4 regions of the Shewanella sp. MEBiC00475 genome follow, and region 4 is predicted to be linked to each of the others. Evidence: predicted binding sites of a transcription regulator. Region 4 holds the regulator's gene; each other region holds the start of a gene.

Region 1 (7,744 bases), 190 kb from region 4:
CAAGTAATCGTTTTAGAAAGACGAATATTTGAATATTATCGCCATTTGCTCAGACAAAAATTAGACACCAGTATCCGCGTAACCGAAGCCGCACTTTTTGACCCCGCAGAGCGAAAAATTGCCTGTCATGATCAAATAATAGCTAATCAAGTTAATAGTGCCATTACGGCACTTAAACAATCATATCGCTATCAAGAAATACTTGATCTAGCTAAACAAAATAATTATCAACCTCAGATGGATTAATTCCGTCTCATTGCTTGTAATTTACTTTGATAGCGTTGTTTGTTGCTAGTATCACTTAATGCCAATGCGCGTTTAAGGCTTTTCTCTGCAAGTCGTTCATCACCCGTTGCCCAATAAGCTCTCGACAAGCCAAAATAGAATTCATGGCGATAATCGGCTTTCGCAACAGCTCGTTTATACCATATAAGTGCATTTTGATATTGGCTATCAAAATAGGCTTGTTGCGCCATATCAAAATAATAAAAAGGATTATTAATTCGAGCAAGTTCAAGTACTTTATGAATCTCGGCCCACTCAACTAAACGATCTTGCTCGCCTAAAATGAGAGCTAAATTATATAACGTTGATAGGTCTTGCGAATTAACTTGTAAGGCTGCTCGATAAACTTGTTCGGCTTCATCATCAAAGCCTTTATGACGATAGATCACCGCGAGGGTATTGATGGCAGCAACAAGCTGCGGATCTAAGATTATGGACTTTTTTACCAACGCATATGCGGTGTCATAATCGGCTCGGACTAAGGCTTCTGCTGCAACGTTGTTGTAATACATGGCACTTAATTGGCGCTTATTAACTCGTTTTTTTCGGTAGGCCCGTACTGAACGTTCGGGCAAAAAGTCAATTAAAACCTCCGTTCCCCTGAACAATACAGTATGAGAATCTTCTGGCGGCAATAAGCTTAAATTAACGTGTCCGTTAACTAAATAAAAACCACCGCGGCGATCCCAAAAAGGTTCAACATCAATATCATACAATTCAACAGGTACATTTAGCACATCAGCTAATGAAGCCGATAAGACCACCAGAGACATACAATTTCCTTGACGATCCAGCACTGTTTCACTCGCTGTACGAGTATAATGATCGCGATATTCAAAACCACCATCTTGGGCACCAACATATTGGGCTAACCATTCATTAGCTAAGGTATTTTTGCTGCGGATGGAATTATCAGACTGAAACTGACGCTTAAAATTCGCTACAAAGGAGTCGGGTAAACGATAAATATCGTCGACATCAATCGTTAATACAGGTACAAAATAATCATCATAAAAAAGTGAATTAACGTTAACATTTTTGGACTGAGATGGGCTTGACTGGCAAGCGCAAAGGAAGCACATTAAACTCAATAGAATGAAGAAACAAACATTAGGTTTATGTCTATTATCGCTAAGACTTAATGTCTCACAGGAGCGCTTTAATGGGTGACAAAGCAGCATAATTCAACCCTCAGAGGAATAAGCTATCTAAAAGCTTAGTCAATAGCCTATCTTTCAGCCAATAAACTTAGATAAAAAAATAAGCTTTCATTAAAGTATTACTCTATTTTCTAGGGGTATTCTTCGTCATGAGGTAGATCAATTTGAATGAAAAGCTGCTGGCCATGATATTGATAAGGACGATAATTTAACTGTCCACAGTGATAATAAAGATAAGCTGTATTGACAGAAATACACCCAATTGGTAATGACCGTAAAATAGTTAATTGCTGTTGTTGGCGCAGTAGCGTTTGCCACTCATGTAGCTGTAACACTTCATCACGCACAGCAAAAGCATCAAATGGTTCAGATGATTTACGCACTACAACAGTGCCCGCTGCAACAATAGGACTAAAAGAAGAAGTAATAGCAACAATTGAACCAAGCAAACAAAATGTACTAAAGAAACTCATATCGCCCCCAATTTACGAATAATCTCCAAAAAAAACAGAACCCGAAGGTTCTGTTTAATACTGACTCAGTTAATGAAGTTAAAAATTAACCGGCATTATTACCACTAGAAAACTCAGGGTAAGCCTCTACACCACAGTCAGAAGCATCCATACCATTGTACTCTTCTTCTTCTGTTACACGGATACCCATGGTCATTTTTAATACAAACCATACTAATAACGATGCAGTGAATACCCAAATAAAGATAACTGCTGCACCATATAGTTGACTACCAAAACTAGCATCTGCATTCGATAGTGGAACCAACATCAATCCAAGGAAACCTGCAACACCGTGTACCGAAATAGCGCCTACTGGGTCATCTATTTTAACTCGGTCAAATGCAATGACAGAGAAGATAACCACGGCACCAGCAACTAAACCAATCACACCAGCCATTAACAATGAAGGTGATAATGGGTCAGCTGTAATGGCGACCAATCCAGCCAATGCCCCGTTTAAAATCATGGTCAAATCAGCTTTGCCCCATACCACTTTACATACAATAAGTGCTGAGATGGCACCAAATGCTGCAGCAGAGTTTGTGTTTACAAAGATTTTAGCCACTGCACTCGCATTTTCAGCATCTGACACTAACAATTGCGAACCACCGTTAAAGCCAAACCAACCCATCCATAAAATGAACATACCTAAGGTTGCCATCGGTAAATTAGAACCTGGAATAGGATGAATTTGACCGTTTTCACCATATTTACCTTTACGAGCTCCAAGAAGCAATACGCCAGAGATTGCAGCTGCTGCACCGGCCATATGCACAATGCCACTACCAGCAAAATCTACAAAGCCTGCAGCAGAAAGGAATCCACCACCCCATGTCCAGTAGCCTTCAACAGGATAAATCACTGCCGTCATTACCACTGAAAAAACAAGGAAAGACCATAATCTCATTCGTTCAGCAACAGCACCTGATACAATCGACATCGCTGTAGCAACAAATACTACTTGGAAGAAAAAGTCTGATTCGAGCGCATGATCTGCACCATCAGCTTGACCACCGATTAACGAACCAAAAGAAGGAATAAATCCACCTTCAACATTGTCGACATACATAATGTTGTAACCGACTAATAAAAACATGACACACGCAATTGAGTATAAACACACATTTTTAGTTAAAATTTCAGTGGTGTTTTTTGAGCGGACTAATCCAGCTTCCAGCATGGCAAAACCAGCAGCCATCCACATGACTAACGCGCCAGAAATCAAGAAATAAAACGTATCTAATGCGAAACGTAATTCAGTTACCGTCAGGCCTAATTGAGTTAACTCTTCCATACCAGCCTCCTATAATGCTTCGTTATCAAGTTCACCCGTACGGATACGGATAACCTGTTCTAAACTAGTAACAAATATCTTGCCATCACCAATTTTACCGGTATGAGCGGCACTGGTAATCGCTTCAATAAGCATGTCTAAGTTTTCAGATTTTGTGGCAATTTCTAATTTTACTTTTGGTAGAAAGTCCACTTGATACTCTGCCCCACGATAAAGTTCTGTGTGACCTTTCTGACGTCCAAATCCTTTGACCTCAGTAACAGTCATACCTTCAATGCCCATGCCTGCAATAGCTTCACGGACATCATCCAATTTAAATGGCTTGATGATAGCGCTGACGAGTTTCATCTCGACCTCCAAAAGTGTGAAAAAATTAGTTGTTATTTATTTGTTGTAACGAGTTAATTCAATCATCAGGCCACTTTTCCAACAAGTTGTTATATATAGATTTTATTTTATTTTATCTTTTATCCATTAATATAAAGGCACCAATCAAGTGCGTATAAGATCACCGTCGCATTGTTTTGGTGCAACAATAATCCCACCTATGAAACCGCTTTGTAATACCCTCTTGTTGAGGATTTAGATATAAAGCACATAAAAAAACAGCCCTCAAATGAGGGCTGTTTGTTGGATTATTTCAGGTTGACACCTGAGGAGAGCGCTTATGCTAAGTACAACTTATTTGTAAGTCGCTTCACGCTTTTTAGCTTCTTCTTTCCACTGAGGAACCAGTGTTTTCTTAAACTCAGCTTTTTCAGCATTCATGGTTTTCATGTCCATGCCTAATGCTGCTTGCGCTTTTGCTTTAGTAGAAGTGTCAGGGTATGCAATAGGTTGTTTAACACCTTTAGCACCTAATAACTGAGCTAGTTTCACACGAGCATCAGCAGCTTTATCCACTGCAGTACCTAAAATGCGTAATATTTCAGCTGGAGCATGAGTTGATGCGCCATGAGATGCAGTCGCATAATCCCAACGCCATTGTGAATGACGAATATCCATTAAGATTGGCTTCATTTCAGCTTCAGTAGCACCAGCATCCCAAGCAGCTTTCGCTTCAAAGTGAGCTTTAACTAACTGAGCTTCAGCACGCGACTTTAATTCTTGAACTCTAGCTTTACCATCATTAACTTGTTTAAGCATAAACTCTTTGCTTTGAGTGTGACAAGTTGCACATGTTTCTTCAAAGCGATCAAATGGATTACCCACTTTATGATCTGTAAATTTGCGGCCTTTGTCATTAGTCACTTTAGGCATATGACAATCAACACAACTTACATTGTTTTGACCGTGAGTACCCATTTTCCAAGTTTCATAACCAGGATGTTGTGCTTTTAACATTGGAGTTTTAGACACTGCATGAGTCCAATCTGAGAACTCCATGCTGTCGTAATATGTTTCCATTTGTTCAACGGTGGTACCCATATCCCAAGGGAACTTAACAAAACCTTTACGGTCTTCAGTTTTCTCGAAATAGTATTCAACGTGACACTGACCACACACCATTGATTGCTTATCTTTACGAGAAGCTTTATCAAATGGTGTATTTAACGTATCCATTGCACGGTCAACATACGGACGTGATATACGTAATTTTGATGAACCTTTTTCATGACAATCGCCACAACCAAGTACATTGACAATTTCTGGACCGCCTTTAGCCCATTTACCACTGAAATAGCCATCTTCACCTTGTTCTTCAATCATGCGAGGTACATCAGGACTTTTACAGCTCCAACATGCCATTGGCATTGGACCATCTGCAGCATTTTTTGGCGCGCCAGTACGTAATGAGTTAGTTACGTCAGTAATTGCATACATATGACCACGTGGTGCATTGTAATCTTTAGCAAAACCGTAACCTGCCCATAACACGACTAAACTAGGTACTTTTTCTAACATATCAACAACGTCTTTGCTTTCATCAGTAGCATGCCAGCTGTCATATTGCTTTGAAAATTTATCTTTATAAACCTCATTACGAGGTTCGGTTTTATCACTCGCCATAGCGCCTGCAGCCATAAATCCGGCTGCAATCACCGCACTCAGTGCAATTGATTTTACATTCATCTTCATCACCCTTTATCTCCGTGTTACATTATATTTAATTTAATAATCACGACATCTCCAAGATCAAATTTAGCGATTTAATCCTGCTTTAAATATACCCCTTATTAGGTATAGCCGCAAAAGTTTGCGCTAGATCAACATGTAAACAAGATGTAGCTCACAGTTTGATACAATTGTTAATGTTATCAACTAATACCTAATATAGAACACACTATTGGATAGTATACGAAACAGTACTTTCGACTTACCTTTAAGCACTCATTGATATAATAACGGGACCTTATGTTTACTCGTGGCAGCCTTACCTCCACCATTTTCAGTTTAATGCTCATTTTGATTTTATTATCATCAAGCTTAGCGGTATTTTCTATTGTTAATTTAAGCTTCAGTTTAGGGGATGCCAAAGGGATCAACGCCTCTGGGTCACTGCGGATGCAAAGTTATAGGCTATTGCTGTATACCAATGTAGGTGGAAATAATCCCAATAAAAAAATAATTGAATTTGAAAACACACTCAGCTCTGAAGCCCTTACCCGTTCTCTCGCTTGGTATAGCCCCAAGGAACTAAGTGACCAATACTTGTTAGTTATCGACAAGTGGAAAGTGATGAAATCCTATATAGAAGAAGGCAATACACAAGAGTATTCTAAATCGTTAACTGGCTTTGTCGACACCATTGATACCTTAGTATTAAAGATGGAACTATTTGCTGCCTTAAAACTAAAGCTATTGGTTATTGGGCAGATTATCGGGTTATCTATTTTACTGGTTATCGCTTTCTTTGCTGTGGTGTTTACACGCAAACGTGTTGTTAAACCATTACAGTTATTGATGGACAGTGCAGCCAAAATATCTAAAGGCAATTTCAAAGTCGAAATGCCTAAAACGGGTTATATAGAGCTAACCGCGCTTGGAAATGCATTACAGAAAACGGCCGCTGAGTTAGCCAGTTTGTATGAAGATTTAGAAGACCAAGTCAACGAAAAAACCTTGGCATTAACCCGAGCCAATAACGAACTGAATTTTTTGTACGATAATTTAATCATGTTACATGCCGATAAACTAGACTATAAAGCACTCCAGTCCGCAATTAATCAACTTAAATATTATGAAAACTTAACCTATCTGAGATTAGTCATTGAACATGATGATGGCACTAAAGATATAATTAACGCAGAAGGTGGTTGGCCAACCGATAACTTATCTGAATCTGTACATTTCCCATTATTGATAGAGCAAACACAACTGGGTTATTTAGATGTAATATCAAATAAACCTCTGAATAATATTCTTTTTAAAAACTTTTCTATGATGCTAACTCGCTCTATAACCATCCACAATGCAACAGAACAACGCCAACAACTGGCACTATTAGAAGAACGTTCGGTGATCGCTAGAGAATTACATGACTCTATTGGGCAACTATTATCCTTTTTAAAAATCCAAGTCAGTTTGTTAAGTAAGAGTCTTGATAACAGTTGTCGCAGTCCAGAAGTTGAAGAGCAATTATTAGGGATCAATGAGGGTGTCAGTATCGCTTATGTACAACTACGCGAACTGTTATCAACGTTTAGATTGACCATTAAAGAACCCAATTTAGGCCAAGCTATCGAAGTGATGCTAGACCAGTTACGTCATCAAACTAATATTGATATCCAACTCAATTACAAGCTTTCACCCCATTTACTTGAAGCAAAACAACATATTCATATATTGCAATTGGTTAGAGAAGCGACATTAAATGCAATAAAACACGCAAAACCTGCCCATATAGTGGTAGATTGTCAGCTGACTGAAAATGATATGATTACCATTTCAATTTGTGATGATGGTATTGGCGTGTCACACTTAGCCGAACGGGACCAACACTTTGGTATTGGTATCATGCATGAACGGGCCAACAAATTAAATGGTGTTGTATCATTCAATAGTAATCAGAATGGCGGTACAACTGTCACACTGAGTTTTCCACCTCAACAGGAGCCTTTAAATGGGTAAGCCGTATTCCGTACTTGTTGTCGATGATCATCCTTTACTGCGTCGTGGCATTTGCCAATTGATCACCTCTGATAGCGATTTCACTTTATTTGGTGAAACAGGCACAGGGTTAGAGGCACTGACATCTGTCGCCGAAAACGAACCCGATATTATTTTGCTCGATTTAAACATGAAAGGTATGTCGGGTCTTGATACCCTCAACGCTATGCGCCAAGAAGGTGTTACCGCGAGAATTGTAATACTGACCGTATCTGATGCAAAACAAGATGTAATGCGTTTATTACGCGCTGGTGCAGATGGTTATTTACTCAAAGATACCGAGCCAGACTTATTACTCGCACAGCTCAAAAAAGCCATGTTAGGTCATAGGGTCATTAGTGATGAAGTAGAAGCTTATCTGTATGAGCTAAAAAACACTG
Region 2 (7,744 bases), 850 kb from region 4:
AGTTCTTGGGCCTGTTCGAGAGTGATCAACCCCGATATTGATGCCTGCATGACTTATCCTTGCTTATGCGAGTCGTTCAAAGATTTTATCTAACTTTTCTTTTAACGTCGCCGCGGTGAAAGGTTTTACCACGTAACCATTAACACCGGCTTGCGCTGCTGCAATAATCTGTTCACGCTTAGCTTCTGCGGTTACCATCAATACAGGTAAATGCTTTAAAGAATCATCGGCACGAATCGCTCTAAGCAAATCGATACCTTGCATTCCCGGCATGTTCCAGTCTGTTACTACAAAATCAAAATCGCCTTTTTGTAACATAGGTAGGGCTGTTGAGCCATCATCTGCTTCTTGGGTATTATTAAATCCCAAATCTCGCAACAAGTTCTTAATGATACGCCTCATTGTTGAAAAATCGTCAACAATGAGAATCTTCATATTCTTGTCCAAGGTTTCCTCCGGTGAGCTGATACTCATTTGCTCTAGATAAGTTATTATTCTTGTGTCCAATGCTTGAGTTTTGCTTTTAATCTGAGCATTGCCTGACTTAATATCTGGCTTACTCGCGATTCACTAACTTCAAGGATTAAACCAATTTCTTTTAAATTTAATGCTTCGTCATAATATAATGACAACACTAAGGCATCTCTTTCTGGTAATGTTTTAATTGCTGCAACCAGCGCAGATTGGAATTGCACTTCAGCAAGTGAGTCAAAGGTTTTATCTGTCGGTTCGTTGTCAGTGACTAACACATCTTGCGAAACGCCAAGATCTTCTATGCCTATGATTTTACCAACAGAAACATCATTTAAGATATGATGGTACTCATCGAGCGACATATCAAGTTTTTCAGCAATTTCAGTGTCATTAGCATCACGTCCAAGCTGTTGCCCTAATTCATCAATTACCTGGGCAACACGACGATTATTTCGATGTACTGAACGTGGGACCCAGTCACCACGGCGAATTTCATCTATCATTGCGCCACGAATTCTGATACCCGCAAAGGTTTCAAATTTAGCGCCTTTACTGTTATCAAAGTTAGATGATGCTTCAAGTAATCCCATCATCCCAGCTTGTAATAAATCATCAAGTTGCACCGATGCTGGTAATCTTGCCAGCATATGATGGGCAATTTTTTTTACCAGCGGTGCATACTGTTCAACAATAGACGTTTTGTTATCGAACTGAGTATACGCAGCGGCTTTATTCACTCGTTGTTCCTTCTTCTTGTATCGGTTTACGTTGTACAAGACGTTCAACAAAGAACTCTAAATGACCACCGGGCTGTTGTGGTACAGGCCAGGTCATAATTTTATTAGCCAATCCTTGGTAAGCAATAGCTGAAGGTGATTTAGGATACGCTTCAACAACTAACTTTTGCTTACGAACAGATTTTCGTAAATTTTCATCAAATGGAACGGTTGCCACTAGTTCTAAAGCGACATCTAAGAATCTATCCGTCACTTTACTTAGTTTAGCAAATAACTCCATACCTTCTCGTAGACTTCGCACCATATTTGCTACAATTTTGAAGTGGAACACACCATGTTCACGGCTTAAAATTTTAATCAATGCATAGGCATCAGTAATTGATGTCGGTTCATCACATACTACGATTAATACATCTTGTGACGCTCGAGAAAAACTCAGCACCATATCTGATATACCAGCCGCAGTATCTACAATTAAAATATCGAACTGAGTACGCATTTCACTAAATGCACGGATTAAACCGGCATGTTGTGCTTGTGTTAACTCAACCATCGCTTGAGAACCTGACGTAGCTGGAACAATACCAATACCTTTAGGTCCACGTACGATGATGTCATCTAATTCGGCATCACCGGACAAAACATGAGATAAATTTTTCTCCGCACGTATCCCAAGCATGACATCGACATTAGCTAAACCTAAATCGGCATCAAGCACTAATACACGTTTGCCCTTTTCAGCTAGCGCTACCGCGGTATTAATTGACACACTGGTTTTACCCACTCCGCCTTTACCACCGGATACGGCAATTACTTTTACTTTATCGTTATTTGGTTGATTCATCATACGTAAACCACTTGCTTGATCCCGAGTCATATTTTCACTCAAATGCATAGGCTGTGTCATTAGACCACACTGGGTCTTGTGACGTCTGTTGTTCTTTTTCGTTTAATGCTGCTAATGCTTGCTTCGCTAATTCTAATGTATCAGCCACTTTCATGTCTTCAGGAACACGTTGACCGTTTGTAACATAACTCAATGGTAACTCATTTTGAATCAATACGCTCAATGCACCTGCAATTGATATCGATTCGTCTAATTTAGTCAGAATAGCACCAGATAATGGAATCCGCTTAAAGTGCTCTACCGCATCTTGTAATACGCGACGTTGACCTGTCGCAGATAATACTAAGTAACTCCGAATAGGGATCCTACTGTTTGCTGTCAAATTATCAAGTTGTTGATACAGACGCATGTCACGTTGTCCCATACCGGCAGTATCAATTAACACTAATTTCCGGTTTCTAAACTGATAAAGAATTTGTTCTAATTCTGATAAATCATTTGCTTGCTTAACTGGACAACCCATAATTTTCCCATAAGTCGCTAATTGGTCATAAGCACCAATTCGATAATGGTCAGTGGTAATTAATGCAACTTGTTCAGGGCCATGATGGGCAGCAAATCTCGCAGCGATTTTAGCTAAAGATGTTGTTTTACCGACACCAGTAGGTCCAACAAATGCCACAACGCCACCACGTTTAACAATGTCATCACCTTGATTATCAAGTAGATTAGCTAAACTTTGTGGTAACGCTCTCACTAAATCTGCTGGAGAGTAATGTTGGCTTAATCCGGCTAGTTTAGCCGCTACTGCAGGGGAAAACTCAGCTGCAATCAATTTACTTTCAAGCATGGCACCAACAGGGTCGGTGCGCTTTTTTTGATCCTTCATTAATGAAGACACTTGATGGGTCAATAAGCTTCGTAATGAAGCCATCTCTTCGCGCAACTCTTCCATATCAGCAGATTGATTTTTATTGGCTTTCTTAGAATGTTCCGCGGTAGTTTGTGGTTGAAAAGTTGCAGCTGATTTAGCTGGCTTAGCACCTTCTAATTGACGAGCCCATTCAGGTAATTCTGGCTCATCTTGGCGCACTGACATCTGCTGAGTCATGCGGTTATGTTGTTTTTCAAGTAATGCTTGCAGTGAATCAGCCGCTGGCGGTGGGCTAACTTTAGATTGAGCTTTCACAGCAGGTTTAGCACCTAGTGATACTCTATCTTCACTCACATCCATAAAACTGCTGGTCGGCGCTTGTGACGCAATAGCGGCTTTAGGTTCGTCATAATCAACCGCCGCGACAATTTCTATCCCACCAGTGACTTTCTTGTTTGACATAATGACAGCGTCAGAACCTAGCGTTTCTTTAACTTGGGCCAATGCTGCGCGCATATCTTTGGCAAAAAATCGTTTAATTTTCACTTATGCACCTCTAAAAACTGACATTATCACTATTGACCTACAGCTGAAACAATTCGTATTTGCTTCTCGTCTGGTATTTCTTGATAAGAAATCACTCGTAAATTTGGAATAGTGTATTTAACAAATCGTGACAGCGTTGACCTAAGCATGCCAGATGTCAATAAAATGGCCGGTTGCCCTACCATTTCTTGCTTCTGAGCAGCATCTAATAACGACTGCTGCATACGCTCTGCAAGGCCCGGTTCAATATTAGGTCCTTCACCGCCGGTAGCCTGCATAGACTTATGCAACATCTGTTCCAACTCTGGCGCCAATGTAATGACAGGGATTTCAAGCTCTGGACCAGAGATTTCTTGTACAATCATACGTTTTAACGCAATACGCACTGCAGCCGTTAGCACTTCAGTATCATTACTCTTAGTGCCATATTCTAGCAATGTCTGCACTATGGTGCGTAAATCGCGTACCGATACGCCTTCATTAAGTAAGTTTTGCATCACTTTAACGACCGAGCCCAGAGGCATAACATCTGGCACAAAACCATCCACTAATTTAGGTGAATTTTTGGCCAACATATCCATTAATTGCTGCACTTCTTCGTAACCTAATAGTTTTGCAGCATTATTACTGAGTACTTGACTAATATGCGTCGCTACCACAGTTGCGGTATCAACTACGGTATAGCCCAATGTTTGCGCGTGTTCACGTTGCTCAGGTGCAATCCATACAGCCTCTAAACCGAAGGCTGGATCATGAGTCTCAATGCCATCAAGCTTACCGTACACTTGGCCAGGATTAATCGCTAATTCACAATCATGCCTAACTTCAGCTTCCCCGACCACGACGCCCATTAACGAAATGCGATAAGCATTAGGTGATAAATCTAGATTGTCACGAATATGTACAGCGGGAACTAAAAAACCTAATTCTTGCGAGAGTTTTTTACGTACGCCTTTGATCCTGCCTAATAGCTCACCACCTTGAGACTTATCAACTAATGGAATTAAGCGATAACCGACTTCAAGTCCAATGGTGTCTACATGACGCACATCATCCCAACTTAAATCTTTAGGTTCTTTATTTTTAGTTTCAACAGGCCCTTTAGTCGCTAGTGTCAATGCGGCTTGTTTTTTATCTACGTTACGCTTGTAAACAAAGTACGCAGCACCTGCGGTAATAAATGCAAATGTTAAAAATGCAACATGGGGCATACCAGGCACGATACCCATAACAAATAATAACCCAGCGGCAATGGCTAATGATTTATGACTGTCAAACATCTGACTAAACATCATTTGGCCCATATCACCAGACTCATTTTGACGAGTCACCAATAAAGCAGCGGCAATAGATAATAATAAACCAGGGATCTGTGCAACCAAACCATCACCGATGGTTAATAACGTATAAATTTCTACAGCACTAGAAAAATCTAGATCATGCTGCACAATACCGATAACAAAGCCACCTAAGATATTGATGACTAAGATCATAATACCAGCAATCGCATCACCTTTTACAAATTTTGAAGCACCGTCCATAGCACCATAAAAGTCAGCCTCTCGGGTAACTTCAGCGCGACGAATACGAGCTTGATCTTGGGTTAACGTCCCCGCATTTAAATCGGCATCAATGGCCATTTGTTTACCAGGCATGGCATCTAAGGTAAAGCGAGCACTCACCTCAGAAATACGTCCAGCACCTTTAGTCACAACGGCAAAGTTAATGATGATCAAAATAAGAAACACCACTAAACCAACGGCATAGTTACCACCGATAACCACCGAACCGAAAGCTTCGATCACTTTACCGGCAGCATCACCACCATTATGACCTTCAAGCAATACAATACGAGTAGAGGCAACGTTAAGGCCAAGCCTTAACAAGGTAGCCACCAGTAATACGGTAGGGAATGCAGCAAAATCGAGGGGTCTATCGGTATAAATAGTAACAAGCAACACCACTAATGCTAACGCGATATTGAATGAGAAAAGGATATCGAGCAAAAAAGCAGGAATGGGTAACACTACCATTGCCAGCGCCGCAAGCACCAATAAAGGTGTACCAATACCTTTAAATGTCGCCAGTCTTATTTGTTTAAATTGCCCGAAAGCTGCTTTTGCATCCATTGAGGTAAACCCTTCGTATAGTCTATTGCGAAATAAAGTACTGATATTTGACGCCAATAAAACTATAAAGCAAAAATTGAGCCACTATTAGTTATTGCACAACATAAGCTAATTGAGTGGTGATTAATGCTTCAAATCATCAGGGATAGGTTGATTAAGTGGGATGGCTTTAGGTCGACGGCCTTTACCTTTCTGGTATTGTCTTAGTTGAAATACATACGCTAATACTTGAGCTACTGCGGTAAATAAACCTTCTGGCACTTGTTGATCAATCTTAGTGGTATGGTAAATAGCGCGAGCAAGTGGTGGTGCAGAAACAATAGCAATATCATGCTCACGAGCAATCTCTCGGATCCTAAAAGCAACGTCATCAACGCCTTTAGCGAGTAAGAATGGAGCTGACGAACGTTTTACGTCATATTTAACTGCCACCGCATAATGTTCAGGGTTAACCACAATAACATCTGCATTAGGCACCTCAGTCATCATACGTCGCTGTGCCAACTCTTGCTGCATCTGTCTTATACGGCCCTTAACTTCAGGCTTACCTTCTGAATCTTTATATTCATCTTTGATTTCCTGCTTAGTCATTTTCAGTTGTTTATTGTGATTCCAAATTTGAAAGGGTACATCAATAATCACAATAAATAGCATTGAACAGCATAGCAGGATAAACATCCAAATAAGTAAATCTAAAGCATGGTAAACATTACCAGGAAGGTGATCACCAGACAGAGTTAAAATATCATAAAAATAAAAACTTAGGAGAAAATAAGCGGATAATGCAACCACTAAAAATTTAGCTATCCCCTTAGTAAGCTCAACTAAGGCTTGAGTGCCAAACATGCGTTTAAAGCCGTTCATTGGGTTTAATTTACTGCCTTTAGGCATAAACGCTTTTACTGAAAAAGACATACCGCCTAAAACGATATTACCCAAAAAAGACACAAATGCCAGTAAAGCAATAAAACTCATTAACGGCCAGGCTAGCTCGTTTCCAACAATGCCCCATACCCGAAACATGGAGTTAGTATCAAAAATTTGATCACGTTCCATGGAAAATATTTGCTTCATAATGGTATAGAGGCTTTTGGCAATTGCCGGTCCTGTCATCGAAAAACCAACCGATGCAGCAATCAGTACAGCTGCGGTACCGAGCTCTTTAGAACGAGCGACCTGACCTTTTTCACGAGCTTGTTCAAGTCGTTTCCCTGTGGGCTCCTCGGTGCGTTCTTGACCACTATCACTTTCTGCCATCAGTGTCCCTAGAAAACGACTGAACTATCAATTGGACATTGAAGCAGCAAAATATCACACAAAAGTAACTGTGCAGCTGACCAGACTTCATCAAAATGCTCCATGATGGGTCCCAATGTTAACCATAGAATAAATAAACCACTGACCATGGTGACTGGAAAACCAATCGAAAAAATATTCAATTGGGGTGACGCACGCGTCATCACACCAAATGATAAATTAATTAATAACAAGGCAATAATAGCCGAAATAGACATAGTTAATGCGGCACCAAACATAAAACCGCCCCATTCAGCAAGAGCGCGATAATTAGCGATTGAGATACCTTGATTTGAAATTGGAATCGATTCAAAACTCGCCACCAGCATTTTAAACATCAATAAATGACCATCTACAGCCAAAAAAATCAATGTTGCCAGTAATAGAAAAAAGTTACTTACTACAGGTGTTTGTGCACCAGAACCAGGATCAACCATTGAGGCAAAACCTAAGCTGGTTTGCATACCAATAATCTGTCCCGTTAACACAAAAGTTTGCATTACCATTAAGGTGACAAACCCCATGGTCACCCCAATTAGTATTTGTTGCAAAATGACAAAGACAGAACTTAATGCCATTAACTCGACATTTTCAATCGGGGGTAAAATAGGCGCAACGGCCATTGTTATCGCAACGGATAACATCAGCCTAACTCGAGTTGGAGTGGTATTGGCGCCAAAGACGATCATGACCATCAACATGGATGAAATACGAAAAAAAGGCAATAAATAGGCAGCTATTGTTTGACTAATTTCACCAAACAAAATGTCCATGACTTAACCTATCACTTGTGGAATGAGATTCACCATCTCGATAAAAAATTCCATCATGGTTTGCACTA
Region 3 (7,744 bases), 820 kb from region 4:
ATTTGCTTGAGGCAAACCTTTGCCTGCTTGTACCGCTTGGCTGGCTAATTGCTCACCGCGTAGCACACTGTTTAACTGTTGTTCGTCTAACACACTCGTCAGCTGGGCCGACATTGGTCGCATCGATTCGGCGCTGTCTATAACAGAGTGGGTAATAACAGAATGCGATGCCGCTATTTGATCTTTTGGCGCAATAGCATCGAGAGTGTCTTTATCTAACTCGGTTGCTGGCGCAACAAACGTACCTGAGTTAACTTTGTAGTCAGTATCACTTCGTAATACTGAGGCTGGTGTAACAGGGCTATTTTCTGGGTCTAATTGCTGCACCATGAGTTCTGCAAGCCCTAGCATGCCTTTACTTGATAAATCGACCGACATTTGCTGATCACGCATTTGTTCAAAAAATTCGGTCGTTTCACTGTTCATTGGATTGTCTGACTTAAACGCGGCATTGGCATCTCGCATGCTTTTCATTAGCATTTGAATGAAGATACCTTCAAACTGCTTTGCTGCTTCTTTAAGTGCCCCCTTCTCGTCTTTCTGGGCTTGGACACGAAGTGAATCTAGTCCTCCTAGATCCAGAAAGTTCGATGAAGCTGACAACTTTTCCATAGTCATTCCGACAATATTTAGATAATGATAAGTTCACCATGCAAAGCGCCTGCCATCTTTAACGCTTCGAGTATGGCAAGTACGTCTGATGGTGCTGCGCCCACTAAATTCACGGCTCTGACAAGCTCGTCAAGTGTGGTACCTGGATTAAACATAAACATACGACGATCTTTTTCTGACACATCAATCGTACTGTTAGTGGTCACAACCGTATCGCCACCCGCTAATGCGTTGGGTTGTGATACTTGAGTGGCTTCAGCGATGGTGACGGTTAATCCGCCGTGTGTTACCGCTGCAGGCAACAATTTAACGTTTTGGCCTACCACTATGGTGCCGGTGCGTGAGTTAACAATGACTTTGGCCGACTCTTCCGCCGGTATCACCTCTATGTTTTCTAATGTCGATAAAAATGACACTCGCTGTGATGCATCCCGCGGGGCGCTGACTTGAATAGAGGTAGCATCAATCGCTTTAGCCATATCTGGGCCGAGTAAATCGTTAATGGCATCGGCTGTACGTTTGGCGGTCGAAAAGTCTGAACGACGTAAATTAAACGTTAGGTAGTCACCACTTGAAAATGGACTTACCACACTGCGCTCAACTATGGCACCACTTGGGATACGACCAACAGTTGGGGTGTTTTGAATAACCACTGAACCATCAAGCCCTTCGGCGCTAAAACCACTGACGATTAAGCTACCTTGAGCAATGGCATACACATTGCCATCAACCCCTTTTAAGAAAGTTTGTAATAAGGTGCCGCCACGTAAACTTTTGGCTTGACCTAAACTGGACACGGTAATGTCAAGATTTTGACCCGGCTTAATAAAAGCAGGCATTTCGGCATGTACTGCCACCACGGCTACGTTTTTTGAACTTGGGCGAACTGAGTCTGGTAAATTAATACCAAAGTTTTTTAGCATGGTTCTAAACGTTTGTTGGGTATAACGGGTATTTTCCCCAGTGCCAGGCAAACCAACCACTAGGCCATAACCGACTAATTGGTTACTTCGCACCCCTTGAATACTGGCAATGTCTTTAATCCTCTCGGCATGTACCGGCGAGGTTAACATTAATATTGATGCGACTATTGAGACAGTCGACTTAAGCAGTTTAGTTTTCATGCATTACTCCTTAAAAAGGCCACCAGTCACTCATAAAGAATGAACTCAGCCAACCGACTTTTTGGGAGTCAGCAAACGTACCGGTACCGCTATACTGAATTCGAGCGTTAGCCACACGTGTGGAGTCGATGGTATTGTCTGTTGTAATGTCTTGGCTGCGGATCATGCCGGTAACACGGATAAATTCGTCACCGTTGTTAATCGAAATCCATTTTTCGCCGCGTATCACTAAATTGCCGTTATTGAGCACTTGGATGATATTGGCCGAAATACTGCCATCTAAACTGTTAGATTGATCGGCGTCTGATTCTCGTTTGGTATTCATGCTGTCGGTGTAACCTAAATCGATAGGTACGCCGCTAATGGATATGTTTTTACCACCAGCATAAATAGGTTCCATGCTTAAATCGGTACCTTTTTTAATTTCGTTATTGGCACTTTTCGACGCTTGAGTCGATTCTTTCAGCATGACGGTAATAATGTCGCCAATGCGATGCGCACGAATATCGGAATACAAACTTGACGCTTGGGAGTCATGATAAATAGATCCCGTCGCCGCCACTTGCGTCGGTGTGACATCTGGATATACCGGCGCATAAAATGGGTCATCTGCAATCGGTTTCTTGGCAGTAGAACTACAGCCAGCCAATAATACCAATGACGCTAACGCAATGTATTTAATCATGTCAGCTCCTTAGAGATTCTGATTAATATAAGACAGCATTTGGTCAACCGCCGAGATAACTTTAGAGTTCATCTCATAAATACGTTGGCCTTGAATAAGGTTAACCAATTCTTCTGTTACGTTTACGTTTGAGGTTTCCAGCGCACCTTGGCGAATAGAACCTAAACCGTCTTGCGATGCTGTGCCTTGAATTGGCGTGCCACTTGCTCCGGTTTCGGTATACAAGTTTTGTCCTAGGGGATCTAAACCTGCCGGATTAATAAAGTCTGTCATGGTAAGCTGCCCTACCACTTGGCTTTCTGCTGTACCAGGGATTTGCACTGATACTTCACCAGCCGAAGACACGGTAATGCTGGTTGCATCATCAGGAATGGCAATTGTTGGCTGCACGACATAACCCGAACCTGGTGTTACAATCTGACCTGTTTCATCTAAGCTAAACTGGCCGTTTCGGGTATAGGCAGCGGTGCCATCTGGCATTTGCACTTCAAAAAAGCCCGAACCTTCAATCATTAAATCTAATGAATTATCCGTGGTAAGCATGTTGCCTTGAGTAAACATTTTTTGGGTGGCAACCACTTTAGTACCAGCACCGATGTTTAAACCATTAGGCAGTTTGGTATTATCTGAGCTAACACCACCGGCTTGATTAACCGTTTGATAAAGTAAGTCTTCAAATACCGCACGACTTTTCTTAAACCCAACAGTACTGGCGTTAGCCACGTTATTAGAAATAACGGCAATGTTAGTTTGCTGGGCATCGACACCGGTTTTACTTATCCATAACGCTGGATGCATAATAATTACTCCTAACTAATTCTCATCAAGGAAGTGGACGCCCGATCAATTTCTTCAGCGTTCTTCATCATTTTGACTTGCATTTCGTATTGACGTTGAATATCAATCATGGCGACCATTTCGTGTACTGAGTTGACATTGCTGCCTTCTACCGCACCGCTTTCAACGGCAACGCCGGGGTCGTTTGGTGCATTACCACCTGTAATAAGGCGAAACAAACCATCTTCACCGCGCATTAGGTTTTCATTACCCGGATTAACTAATTTAATTCGGGCGACCTCTTCGACTATTTCAGCTGTTGCGCCTTGCGGACGTACTGAAATAATGCCGTTGGCCGAAATTTCTATTTTTTCAACAGGAATGGGTAACACAATGGGACCTGACGTTCCCATTACCGGACGGTTACTGCTGTTTAACAACATACCTGTACTGTCAATTTTTAAACTGCCTGCACGGGTGTAACCTTCGGAACCATCAGCTGCTTGCACTGCAAGCCAGCCATCCCCCTTAACCGCAACATCAAGATCGCGACCAGTGGTTTTAATAGGACCACTGTTAAAATTACTGCCAGGGCTTTCCATCATTGAAAAAACCCGCGAAGGCAAACCTTCACCAAATGCCTGCATTGAACGGGCTTGGACCATGTCAGCTTTAAATCCATCAGTATTGGCGTTGGCAAGATTGTTAGCACTTACCGCTAATGCATTCATCCCTTGCTTTGCGCCACTCATGGCAATATAAAGAAATTTGTCCATTTGTTGCTCCGTCAAACTTTCAGTAAAAATACTCTATACGGAGATAAAGCAAACATCATGCCAATGAGGTGGTCAATATTTTTGGTTATTGTAATTACATGAAATTGAATAAGAAAAATAAATAATGAGTCACTGTGAGTGTCAAAAAACCATCAATCAACACTAGGGTCCTAATAACAAGGAGTAACGAGGAGTAACAACAAGAAGGGTAAAGGCAAGGTGTTGCCGTAAACGGCAACACCTTTATATAACGATAAGCCTAAATTTATAATGTATGCGTAAATTTAGCGGATCTGTAAGATTGTTTGGTTTAAGGTATTGTTAACTTCGAGCGTACGCGAGTTGGCTTGGAAGTTACGCTGAGCTGAGATTAAATCAACAAGCTCTGTGGTTAAGTCTACGTTTGATTGTTCAAGTGCAGACGAATTAATACTACCAAAAGTACCACTATTAGCTTCACCGGCTAATGCTTCACCAGAACCTAAACTGGCTTGCCAAGAGGTATTACCCACTTGAGTAAGCCCTTGCTCGTTAGCAAAACGGACTAATGCCACACGTGACAACGGAACCGTTGAACCATTACTGTAACTGGCGGTAATCAAACCATCTGAGCCAATACCAACGTTAGTTAATCGACCAACGGTAATACCATCTTGAGTCAATTCAGTGACTTCAAACGGAGAAGCATACTGAGTTGGAGTATTAAAGCTTACTGTAAGCGTTTGAGTACCATCGGCTCCGGGGCCTAAAGCACCCGCACCACCGGTACCCAGTGCCTCAGTTGTAATCGTACCTGGTTCACTGCCAATGTAACTACCAGTATCGTTAAATTTAAGTACCGCACCTGACCATGTGCCTACACCGCTCGGATTAGCAGCTGATGCGGTACCCGTTCCATCAACGGTACCATCACCATCGGTATCCGTATCATAAGTCCCAGTACCACTGGCCACATCAACCGGCTCACCGTCTACCGCATAAAAAGCGACCCAGTTACTTTCACCTGTATATGAGCCAGCGGTAGGTTTAATGAAATAGGTGGTCATGATATGTGATTCACCGAGTGAATCGTAAATGGTTACTGAGGTAGAGTTGTTGAATGTATCAGAATCATCAGGATCAAAACTCGCTGGGTCTAATGCTTCTTCACCCACATTAAGGTTCATCTGCAAGCCAACATTTTCGGTTTGTTCAGGACTACCCGCTGTGTCAGGTACCTTGATAGGATCCGTGGTGGTTAAACTGACTGAGGTTGAGTTACCATCGTCATCCACAGGGAAACCTTGTAAAAAATTACCTGCTGCATCAACCATGTAATTGTCTGAATCAACTTTAAATGCACCGGCTCTAGTATAAGATAGATCCTGTGTGTCTAACCCTGATGAAGTGACAAAAAATCCGCTACCACTTATCGCCATATCGAGCGAGTTACTGGTAAATTGCAAACTACCTTGATGAAACTGTTGCGCAACTTGCGTAGTGGTCACACCACCACCGACTGTTGTTTTACCATTGGCAAAAATTGAATTTGCATATACATCTGCAAATTCGGCACGAGATTCTTTAAAACCAACGGTATTGACGTTCGCGATGTTATTCGCAGTAGTGTTTAAGTCTTTTTGCGCGGCTGCGATACCACTGAGTGCGATGTTAAATGACATAGTTCACCTCTCACAATTAATTCATTTTTAATATGACCAGTTTTATAATGCTGGCCGTATTATGTTTCGGATACTGCGAGTACGTCAGATAACTTAATTCCGCCTACTCCACGCAAATTCAAAATAGCGCCGGTTGCCGTTGTGCCTAATGACACGCTGGCAACATGGGCATAAGTCGATACCGCTAAATCTTCCGATGTTCCATCGACTTTACCGCTGGCCTTAATGGCATAATTACCCGCTTCAACAGGTTCACCATTTTTGTCTAAACCATCCCAAGTAATATCAACATTGCCGCCTTCGCTGCCATCAACATTAAAACTCTTAATAAGCTGGCCGGACGCATCTTCCACCCTAACCGTAATAGACTCGATTGCTGATGGTGTACTAATCACCGCTTTAATTTCAGGGCTTTCAGTCGATATAGCACCAGTATCAGAAGGAATAAGTACCTTACGCCCTACTAAGCTAGAAGCTTGTAATGCTTGGCTTGAGCTCATAACAGTATTGAGATTAAGAATTTCATCATTAAGATTTGAAATACCATCTACTGTTGAGAATGATGCCATTTGCGCAATCATTTGGTCGTTGTCAACGGGTTCAAAAGGATCTTGCATCGATAACTGCTGACTGAGTAGAGCAAAAAAATCTTCTTGCTGTAACATCTGATCATTAGCTTCAGGGATCGCACTCTCTTCAGGTAAACGGATGCTATCTAGAAAAACATTACCTGTTGTAGTCGTCGTTGTATTTGTCTGTACCGAGCTTTTTGTTGCCGCGCTGGTATTAGAAGCACTACTGCTCTGCTGTGGTAAAGACTGACTGTAAGCATTAACGAGGCTCATTGTTACCTCCTTGAATAATCATACTATTTACCCATCCTTATGGTCTGTTGCAACATAGTCTTGGTTGCATCAGCCACTTGAACGTTCATTTGATAAGAGCGTGATGCAGAAATCATATCAGCCATTTCTTCCATCACATTGACATTGGGTTTGTAGATAAACCCTTCATTGTCTGCCATTGGATGGTCGGGTGAATATTCTTTTTGCAATGGTTTGTCACTTTCGACAATGCCTTTTACATTGACGCCTGGCGAACTATTTTGCTGGCTATTCGCTTTTAGCATTTCGGCTTCGAAAATTGGGTGACGTGCGCGATAGGTTTTATCTGCGCTGCTTGAAACAGAGTCAGCATTAGCAATATTACTGGCGGTAGTATTCAAACGCACTGACTGCGCAGACATACCCGAGCCAGATACATTTAAAATATTAAATAAACTCATAATTAATCACCTCGTAATGCTTTACGCATGCCAGAAAATTTACTTTCAAGAAAACCTAATGACATTTGGTATTCGAGTGCATTTTGCATAAATGCTGCTTGTTCTTTTTGCGTGTCGACAGTATTACCGTCACCAGTATCGGCTTGATTGGGTACACGATATTGAACATGCTGTTGGCTTAATGCCGTTAAATCAAAATGTTTTTCTGTTGTTTGGCTCATACTTAAGCCATTTTGATGCGTGCTTGCTGCTTTCATTGCAGAAGCAAAATCAACATCTTTAGCTTTATAATGAGGAGTATTGGCATTGGCAATATTACTTGAAATCACTTCTGCTCTTTGAGCTCGTACGCCCAATGAGTATTGGTGAACACCTAATGCATTATCGAAATTAATCGCCATAAAATTGCCTCCATCAGCTAACTGATAGGAATAAAGCAAAGGTTATGCCAACAATTTGGTTTTCGGAACGAATTAAAGATAAAAACAAACATGCCGACGAATGCCGGCATGGTAAATAGATTAAGTTATTATTTTATCTATACTTTCTTTTGATAATAAATACCAGGATTACAGCGAACCATATTAAATTCATCGCTCAAACCCGCAAGAGATTCTGACGCTCCCAAAAATAATATACCTTTAGGATTAAGTGCGGCAGCAAATTGCCGCAAAATTTTAGTTTTTGCCTCTGGCCCAAAATAAATCAATACATTACGGCAAAAAATAATGTCGTATCTGCCTAATAAACTATAATTTTCAAGGAGATTATGCGCCCTAAAATTAACTAAACGCTTAACATTATCTTTCACTTTCATATTGCCA
Region 4 (7,744 bases):
TGCGTGATACCGCTATTGGTAACGTGTTGGGCTCCAACATTGCAAACATTACTTTAATTCTAGGATTAACGGCCTTATTTGGGGCTATTGGCGTAGGATCAAAAACCTTAAAACGTGAAATACCACTTATGCTAGCGGCCACAGTTTTCGCTGGTTACACCTTACATGATGGCGTGCTCACGCGTACAGAAGGTAGCATGCTCATCGTGTTACTTTTTCTGCTAATGGGATATTTCATATGGCAAGCGATTAAAGATAAAACACCCGATAACTTAGATACAGAACTTGAATCTGAGATCCCTAAAAATGTTCCAACCTTTCATGCTATCATTTGGCTAACTGTCGGTATTATATTACTCCCGGTTTCAGCCAGTTGGATGGTAGATGGCGCTGTGGGTATTGCAACGTTTTATGGGTTATCTGATCTGGTCATCGGCCTAACCATTATTGCAGTGGGAACAAGCCTTCCAGAATTAGCAGCCTGTATTGCTGGGGTGCTAAAAAAAGAAGACGACCTCGTCATTGGTAATATTGTTGGATCCAACTTATTTAATATTCTTGCAGTGTTGGCACTGCCAGGGTTAATTTCCCCTGGTGAAATAGATGCCTCAGCCAGTGGAAGAGACTTCTATATGGTCTTAGGTACCAGTACTGCATTAGCCGTTTTAGTATTATCTAGTGGTGCCAAACAACAACTAACCCGTTGGCATGGTGCACTATTATTAATCACCTTTATTGCGTACCAAATTGTTGTATTTCAATCTCATTAGATTGGAGCATTAAGGTAAAGTATTAAGTTAAAAGAGAGATTCACATGGTAAATCAAACTCAATTTCGTCAATGGGGCCGTAAAGTCATTGATATTGAAAAAGCTGCTTTAGATAATTTATATCAATACGTGGACTCAGTTGAGTTTGGCCAAGCGTGTGAACTCATCCTACAGTGCAATGGCAAAATCATTGTTATGGGGATGGGGAAATCGGGTCATATCGGTAATAAAATATCAGCAACTTTTGCCAGTACTGGTACACCGGCATTTTTTGTACACCCAGGAGAAGCCAGTCATGGTGATTTGGGCGCATTAGCAAAAAATGACATTGTGCTCGCCATTTCCAATTCTGGTGAATCAAGTGAAATACTCACCTTGATGCCTGTGATACAGCGCATGGGGGTTCCGGTTATTGCGGTAACGGGCAAGCCAGACTCCAACATGGCGCGTTTATCCAAAATCCATTTATGTATTCAGGTTCAAGAAGAAGCTTGTCCACTTGGATTAGCACCAACCTCAAGTACCACTGCAACGTTAGCAATGGGTGATGCATTAGCCATTGCATTATTGCAAGCAAAAGGATTTACTCGTGATGATTTTGCCTTGTCACATCCAGGCGGTTCTTTGGGAAGAAAATTATTGTTGAAAGTAGATGATGTCATGCATAAAGGTGATGATTTACCCATAGTCCATAATGATATTTGTATTACTGAAGCACTTTACGAAATATCCAAAAAAGGTCTTGGCATGACCGCAGTCGTCGATAATGATAATAAGCTAGTGGGTATATTTACCGATGGAGATTTACGTCGTGTCATCGATGCAGAAGTGAACCTGAGAACCACTCCGATAGCACACGTAATGACCAAAAACTGTGTGACCAGTCCTGCTGGTATTTTAGCTGCACAAGCACTGCAAATTATGGATGAAAAAAGCATCAACGGATTGATTGTCGTCAATGAAAAACACCAACCGATCGGGGCATTAAATATGCTCGATATGGTTAAAGCTGGAGTCATTTAATCATGTCAGAATCAACCTCGTTTCGCCAAGGATTATACGGTCCCATCAGTAATGATGTGTGGTTACGCGCTCAAAAAATTAAACTATTAATCTGTGACGTCGACGGTGTATTTTCCGATGGCCGTATTTACCTCAGTAATGCTGGCGAAGAACTGAAAGCCTTTCATACTCGCGATGGCTACGGAGTGCGTTCTATCATCACAAGTGGATTTCATGTAGCTGTGATCACTGGGCGTAAATCCAAAATAGTAGAAAACCGCATGACGGCATTAGGTATTACGCATATTTACCAGGGGATTGACAATAAATCCGAACCTTTTGAGCAACTTATGTCTTTGTATAATGTGAGCGCCGACGAAGTCGCTTACATTGGTGATGACATGGTTGATCTTCCCGTGATGAAAGCCGTAGGACTAGCAGTATGTGTCGGTGATGGCCATCCGTTTGTAAAACAACAATGCCATATGACAACGACCCTAAATGGCGGACACGGTGCACTACGTGAACTGACCGACTTATTACTATTAAGCCAAGATAAATTTGCCACTGCTCATGGTATGAGTATATGAATAGAGTCACGCTAGGTATTGTAGTTTTTTTTGGCCTTGCTTTAATACTATACTGGCAAGCACAAATAAAGCGCAGTGAAATGGAGGCCGTGAAAGTTCGCGGAATTGAGCGTCCAGATTTTATTGCAAATAACCTTCAAACCACTGAATTTAATCAACTCGGTTTTGTAGAAAGTCGAGTCAGTGCCGAGCACATGGAACATTATGCTTCTACTGACGTCACTCACTTTACCAAACCTATCTACCTCATTTATCCTGAAAATGGTAAAGCACAGTGGCAATTAAGTGCAGACCGAGGACGATTAAATAAAAATACCAGCAAAGTCATATTAGAAAATAATGTTATTATTGATGCTATTGATATAGAAGAACCCCTACAATCACTGAGCACCCAAGCCATTACTGTGGATTTAACCACTATGATAGGTACCTCGCAGGAGATGGTGTATATCAAAGGAAAAGGGTTTATTATTCAAGGCTTAGGCCTACATGCAGACTTGAATTCGCAAAAATTATCGCTACTCAGCCAGGTAGAAGGGAAATATGAGCCACATTAATCGTCTCCACACTCGCGCCAATGTTATGTTATTAAGTAGCATACTTTGCCTACTGAGTTTGCCTGCCATGGCTAAACAAGGTGATCTTATGCAGGAGTTAAAAATTGCCGCAGTAAGCCAGTCTGCCGACATTAAAAACAATCAAATTGTCTTTAATGGCCCGGTTACCATTGTTCAAGGCTCGATTAATATCAATGCTGATCAGCTGCGGGCATTTACCCCCGAAAACAGCACCAGTAAAAGACTTATCGCCACTGGTTCGCCGGCAACGTTTTCACAAGAATTAGATGACGGCCAAATAGGTACCGCCAGTGCCGACGAAATTACTTATGATCTTGCCAGCACCACGCTCACATTAATAGGCAATGCCAAGCTTGAGCAATCAGGAAGCCAAGTTACTGGTAACAAAATTAAGTACAATATCAATGCACAAGAGTTGATAGCTGAAAGTACAGGTAAGGGACAAGATCGGGTCATCACGATTATTCAACCTGAAAACTTCCAAGATGAAACCGCGCCGAAGCAAAAACTCCCTGAAATCCCTGTTAACAAGCAGAACAAACAATGACCCAAATAACCTTAACCGCTGAAAATTTAGCTAAAAGCTATAAAGCTCGTCAAGTTGTTAAAGATGTTAGTTTAACGGTTAAAACTGGCCAGATAGTGGGTCTTTTAGGCCCTAATGGGGCGGGTAAAACAACCACATTTTATATGGTTGTCGGCTTAGTAAAAAGCGATAAAGGTCGGATCTTAATTGATAATGACGATCTCACCGCCGATCCAATGCATCTTCGAGCCCGTAAAGGTATTGGTTATTTACCGCAAGAAGCCAGCATTTTTCGTAAGCTCACTGTACACGACAATATTATGGCCGTGTTGCAAACTCGCAAAGAGCTCAACAACGACCAACGAATTGAACAACTTGAGCATTTGCTAGAAGAATTCCACATTACCCACATTCGCGATAATCAAGGCATGTCGTTGTCGGGTGGAGAACGTCGTCGCGTTGAGATTGCACGCGCATTAGCTGCTAATCCAAAATTTATTTTACTCGATGAACCCTTTGCTGGTGTTGATCCTATTTCAGTTATTGATATTAAAAAAATTATCCAACAACTGAAAAGTCGCGGTTTAGGGGTATTAATTACCGACCATAATGTTCGTGAAACGTTAGATGTTTGCGAGCGGGCCTATATTGTTAGCCAAGGTAATTTAATTGCTGAAGGTACACCTGATGAAGTATTGAGCAATCAACAAGTTCGAGCTGTGTACTTAGGTGAACAATTCAAGCTATAGTTAAGTTACGGGTCTTTTAAACTATCTAACTCGTTTTGTTGAACGTTAACTAAATAACGTTAAATGTCATTGATGTATGTAACAATCAATACAGTATTTTAGATTGTCATTTTTATGGAAATCATCTAGGGATAAGCGGTAAATGAAAGCGTCACTCCAACTCAAAATGGGTCAACACTTAACCATGACCCCACAATTGCAGCAGGCTATTCGCTTACTGCAATTATCGTCATTGGAGCTACAGCAAGAAATCCAACAAGCATTGGATTCAAACCCATTGCTTGAAATAGAAGATGAGTTTTCAGAAGCAAAAAACTCCGCAAAAGAAAATCGAGACCAAGCTGATACCGACTTTAGTGACAACAGCAGCGTTAATAAAGAAAAAGACACCTCTACAGTTGACACTGCAGAGTCTATAACCAAAGAAACCATGGATGATCTAGCCATGGATACGACATGGGACGAAGTGTATACCGCCTCCCCAATGTCAGGTTCAGGCAGTGCGAGCATGCGCGACGATGACATGCCATTCCAAGGTGAAACCACCGAAGGTCTGTATGAGCATTTAGAATGGCAAAAAAATCTTACTCCCTTTTCTGAGACCGATTTAGCAATTGCCACCGCTATCATTGATGCTGTTGATGAACAAGGTTATTTAACCCAAAGTACCGAAGATATTCTCGAAGCAATGGGCGATGAAACCGTTGAACTAGATGAAGTTGAAGCCGTATTAAAGCGCATTCAACACTTTGATCCTGTTGGTGTAGCGGCTAGAGATTTAAGCGAGTGCTTATTCATCCAATTAGCGCAATATGCCAACACAACCCCCCATATTGATAATGCTCGTCTGCTGATTAAAGACTATTTAGATTTAATTGCCGGGCGTGATTTTAGATTGTTAATGCGTAAAACAAAGCTAAAAGAAAACGAGTTGCGTGACGCTATCACCCTAATCCAGTCACTTAATCCTCGTCCAGGTTTATTAATTACTGCCGTAGATGACGAATACGTCATACCCGATGTTACGGTACTAAAGAAAAATGGCCGATGGGTTGTAGAGTTAAATCCTGACAACATGCCAAAAATTGGCGTTAATCAACAATACGCCGCCATGGCGCGAAGCAGTAAAAATCCGTCGGATAGTCAATTTATTCGAGGCCACTTGCAAGAAGCTAAATGGTTTATTAAAAGTATTGAAAGCCGTAACGACACATTACTCAAAGTGGCCAATTGCATTGTACAATTTCAACAAGGTTTCTTTGAATATGGCGAAGAAGCCATGAAACCAATGGTATTAAATGATATCGCTGAAGCTGTAGAAATGCATGAATCAACCATTTCACGGGTGACTACCCAAAAATACATGCACACCCCACGAGGACTGTTTGAACTAAAATACTTCTTCTCTAGCCATGTCAGCACTGACGATGGCGGTGAATGTTCATCTACTGCAATTCGTGCTTTTATCAAAAAATTAGTTGCTGCAGAAAACCAGCAAAAACCGCTGAGTGACAGTAAAATGGCCCAACTTCTGGCTGAACAGGGCATAAACGTTGCTCGTCGTACCATTGCAAAATATCGTGAAGCAATGATGATTCCACCGTCTAACCAACGTAAGAGTTTATAACCTACAAGGCAACGGAATATATTCATGATAAATTTTCAAAGCTTGAACGACACTCCGATCAGAGCCATAATGCAAACGTTGCGCTCAATGTATAAAAGTTACAACAAAGATCAAAAGCCAGTAAAATCACAGATGGCATAGTGATGTTTGCCATGTCAGAATGTACTGATATGTATACTGCAATAGACGCCCTGATCGATAAGCTCAACCGTCAGGTAATTAAACACCAACAGAAGTATACACAACACTAACGATGGAACTTTGTACCATTCTGCGACCGGAGTGCACTACCTGTGCCACCCCGGGCAGTAAGAAAAAAGTACTGGAACTCATCAGCAACTTAGTCGCTGCCCAGTACCCACCCCTATCTTCGCAAGAGGTTTTTGAAAGCCTTTTAGCGAGAGAGAAAGTGGGTAGCACAGGTATAGGAAATGGCATCGCGATACCTCATGGTCGATTGACGTCTATCGATCAGCCCATTGCCATATTTATTAAGTGTGAAGAACCCATTGCCTTTGATGCAATCGATAACCAACCAGTTGATCTGTTATTTGCTTTATTAGTGCCGGCAGATCAGTGCCAAGAACACTTAAGCACGTTATCGAACATGGCCCAAAAACTAAGTGACAAGCAAATATTGAAACAGCTTCGTAAAACTCACGACTCAACAGAACTTTATCAGGTTATCACTGCATGAAACTTGTCATAGTATCAGGACGTTCAGGCTCAGGAAAATCAGTAGCCTTAAGAGTATTGGAAGACCTAGGATATTATTGTGTTGATAATTTGCCTTTAGCTCTTATTGGCACATTATTAGCCCAGCTCAAAGGTAGTAATGATTTAGTGGCAATCAGTGTTGATGTACGCAACATTGATGAACAAAGTAAAGTGCTTCAAAATCAATTAGCCCTGCTTGAGCACGACACTGAAATTATCAGCTTCTTTTTAAACTCCAATGATAAAGTTCTACTCAAACGCTATAGTGAAACTCGTCGATTACATCCGCTATCTAAAAATCATATTTCACTGCAAGAAGCGATCAAACTAGAAGGACGCTTACTTGAACCAATCGCAAAAATTGTTGACCATTATATTGATACATCAGCACTGAATATTTACGAATTAAGTGACCAGGTTAGGCAAATATTACTAGGCAGTGTTGATAAAGAGTTAGTGATTAACTTTGAATCTTTTGGCTTTAAACACGGAATGCCGACAGAAGCGGACTTTATGTTTGATGTACGCTTTTTGCCCAACCCACACTGGGAAATAGAGCTGCGTCCATTTACTGGTTTAGACGAACCTGTACAAGAGTTTTTAGGGCGCCAGCCATTAGTTAATAAGTTTATCTGGCAAATTGAAAACCTATTCGAAACTTGGATGCCTCACTTAGAACGTAACAATCGCAGCTACCTTACTATCGCCATTGGCTGTACTGGTGGTCAACATCGCTCAGTGTATATTGTCGATCAATTGGCAAAACGATTTAGACAAGGCAGTAAACATACAGTGAATGTTCGCCACAGAGAATTAGATTTAAATGGCAGTAACAGCTAAGTGAACATAGGATCGAATCAATGATCAAACTTGAACGCCAAGTTAGTATTTCAAACAAATTAGGTTTACACGCCCGCGCAGCGACAAAGTTAGCCATTCTAGTAGCTGATTTTGATGCCAATATAACCTTAATTCAAGATGAAAAAAGTGCCAGTGCAGCAAGTGTCCTAGGGTTGTTAATGCTCGAAAGTGGAATTGGAAAAATGATCACAGTGACAGCTGAAGGACCAGATGCAGAAGCGGCCCTAAGCGCAGTGTGCGATCTCATTAATGCCAAATTTGATGAATGTTGCTAAATTTGTACGCTTAGAAGCTCGGCAATAGAGAGTCGCAAAATGTAAGATTA

What was found. The regulator sigma-54, encoded in region 4, starts transcription at its own class of promoters, with help from an activator protein. The targets are predictions, from matches to a motif close to GTTGGCACGNNNNTNGNNT.
Region 1: a site for sigma-54 is predicted at 3,659-3,677, ahead of FCN25_RS13490 (P-II family nitrogen regulator). Genes of this name have one in related genera too.
Region 2: a site for sigma-54 is predicted at 5,675-5,693, ahead of flhA (flagellar biosynthesis protein FlhA). Genes of this name have one in related genera too.
Region 3: a site for sigma-54 is predicted at 4,021-4,039, ahead of flgF (flagellar basal-body rod protein FlgF). Genes of this name have one in related genera too.

What each region holds. Positions count from the first base shown of each region.
Region 1 is NZ_CP039928.1:3,014,569-3,022,312, reverse strand. Features, by position in the region: gene FCN25_RS13510 (ABC transporter substrate-binding protein) at 1-246, shown strand, start outside; gene FCN25_RS13505 (lipopolysaccharide assembly protein LapB) at 243-1,367, opposite strand; gene FCN25_RS13500 (hypothetical protein) at 1,577-1,918, opposite strand; gene FCN25_RS13495 (ammonium transporter) at 2,004-3,254, opposite strand; gene FCN25_RS13490 (P-II family nitrogen regulator) at 3,264-3,602, opposite strand; gene nrfA (ammonia-forming nitrite reductase cytochrome c552 subunit) at 3,936-5,327, opposite strand; gene narQ (nitrate/nitrite two-component system sensor histidine kinase NarQ) at 5,610-7,325, shown strand; gene FCN25_RS13475 (response regulator) at 7,318-7,744, shown strand, end outside.
Region 2 is NZ_CP039928.1:3,674,245-3,681,988, reverse strand. Features, by position in the region: gene FCN25_RS16460 (protein phosphatase CheZ) at 1-50, opposite strand, end outside; gene cheY (chemotaxis response regulator CheY) at 64-447, opposite strand; gene FCN25_RS16450 (RNA polymerase sigma factor FliA) at 492-1,211, opposite strand; gene FCN25_RS16445 (MinD/ParA family protein) at 1,204-2,088, opposite strand; gene flhF (flagellar biosynthesis protein FlhF) at 2,093-3,478, opposite strand; gene flhA (flagellar biosynthesis protein FlhA) at 3,508-5,607, opposite strand; gene flhB (flagellar biosynthesis protein FlhB) at 5,731-6,864, opposite strand; gene fliR (flagellar biosynthetic protein FliR) at 6,873-7,676, opposite strand; gene fliQ (flagellar biosynthesis protein FliQ) at 7,680-7,744, opposite strand, start outside.
Region 3 is NZ_CP039928.1:3,639,661-3,647,404, reverse strand. Features, by position in the region: gene flgJ (flagellar assembly peptidoglycan hydrolase FlgJ) at 1-612, opposite strand, end outside; gene FCN25_RS16295 (flagellar basal body P-ring protein FlgI) at 630-1,736, opposite strand; gene flgH (flagellar basal body L-ring protein FlgH) at 1,747-2,421, opposite strand; gene flgG (flagellar basal-body rod protein FlgG) at 2,431-3,219, opposite strand; gene flgF (flagellar basal-body rod protein FlgF) at 3,231-3,974, opposite strand; gene flgE (flagellar hook protein FlgE) at 4,259-5,635, opposite strand; gene flgD (flagellar hook assembly protein FlgD) at 5,695-6,480, opposite strand; gene flgC (flagellar basal body rod protein FlgC) at 6,504-6,920, opposite strand; gene flgB (flagellar basal body rod protein FlgB) at 6,923-7,321, opposite strand; gene FCN25_RS16255 (protein-glutamate O-methyltransferase CheR) at 7,459-7,744, opposite strand, start outside.
Region 4 is NZ_CP039928.1:2,823,022-2,830,765, reverse strand. Features, by position in the region: gene FCN25_RS12525 (calcium/sodium antiporter) at 1-770, shown strand, start outside; gene FCN25_RS12520 (KpsF/GutQ family sugar-phosphate isomerase) at 815-1,792, shown strand; gene kdsC (3-deoxy-manno-octulosonate-8-phosphatase KdsC) at 1,795-2,361, shown strand; gene lptC (LPS export ABC transporter periplasmic protein LptC) at 2,358-2,918, shown strand; gene lptA (lipopolysaccharide transport periplasmic protein LptA) at 2,905-3,486, shown strand; gene lptB (LPS export ABC transporter ATP-binding protein) at 3,483-4,214, shown strand; gene FCN25_RS12495 (RNA polymerase factor sigma-54) at 4,357-5,841, shown strand; partial or broken gene raiA (ribosome-associated translation inhibitor RaiA) at 5,838-6,092, shown strand; gene ptsN (PTS IIA-like nitrogen regulatory protein PtsN) at 6,095-6,538, shown strand; gene rapZ (RNase adapter RapZ) at 6,535-7,398, shown strand; gene FCN25_RS12475 (HPr family phosphocarrier protein) at 7,419-7,694, shown strand.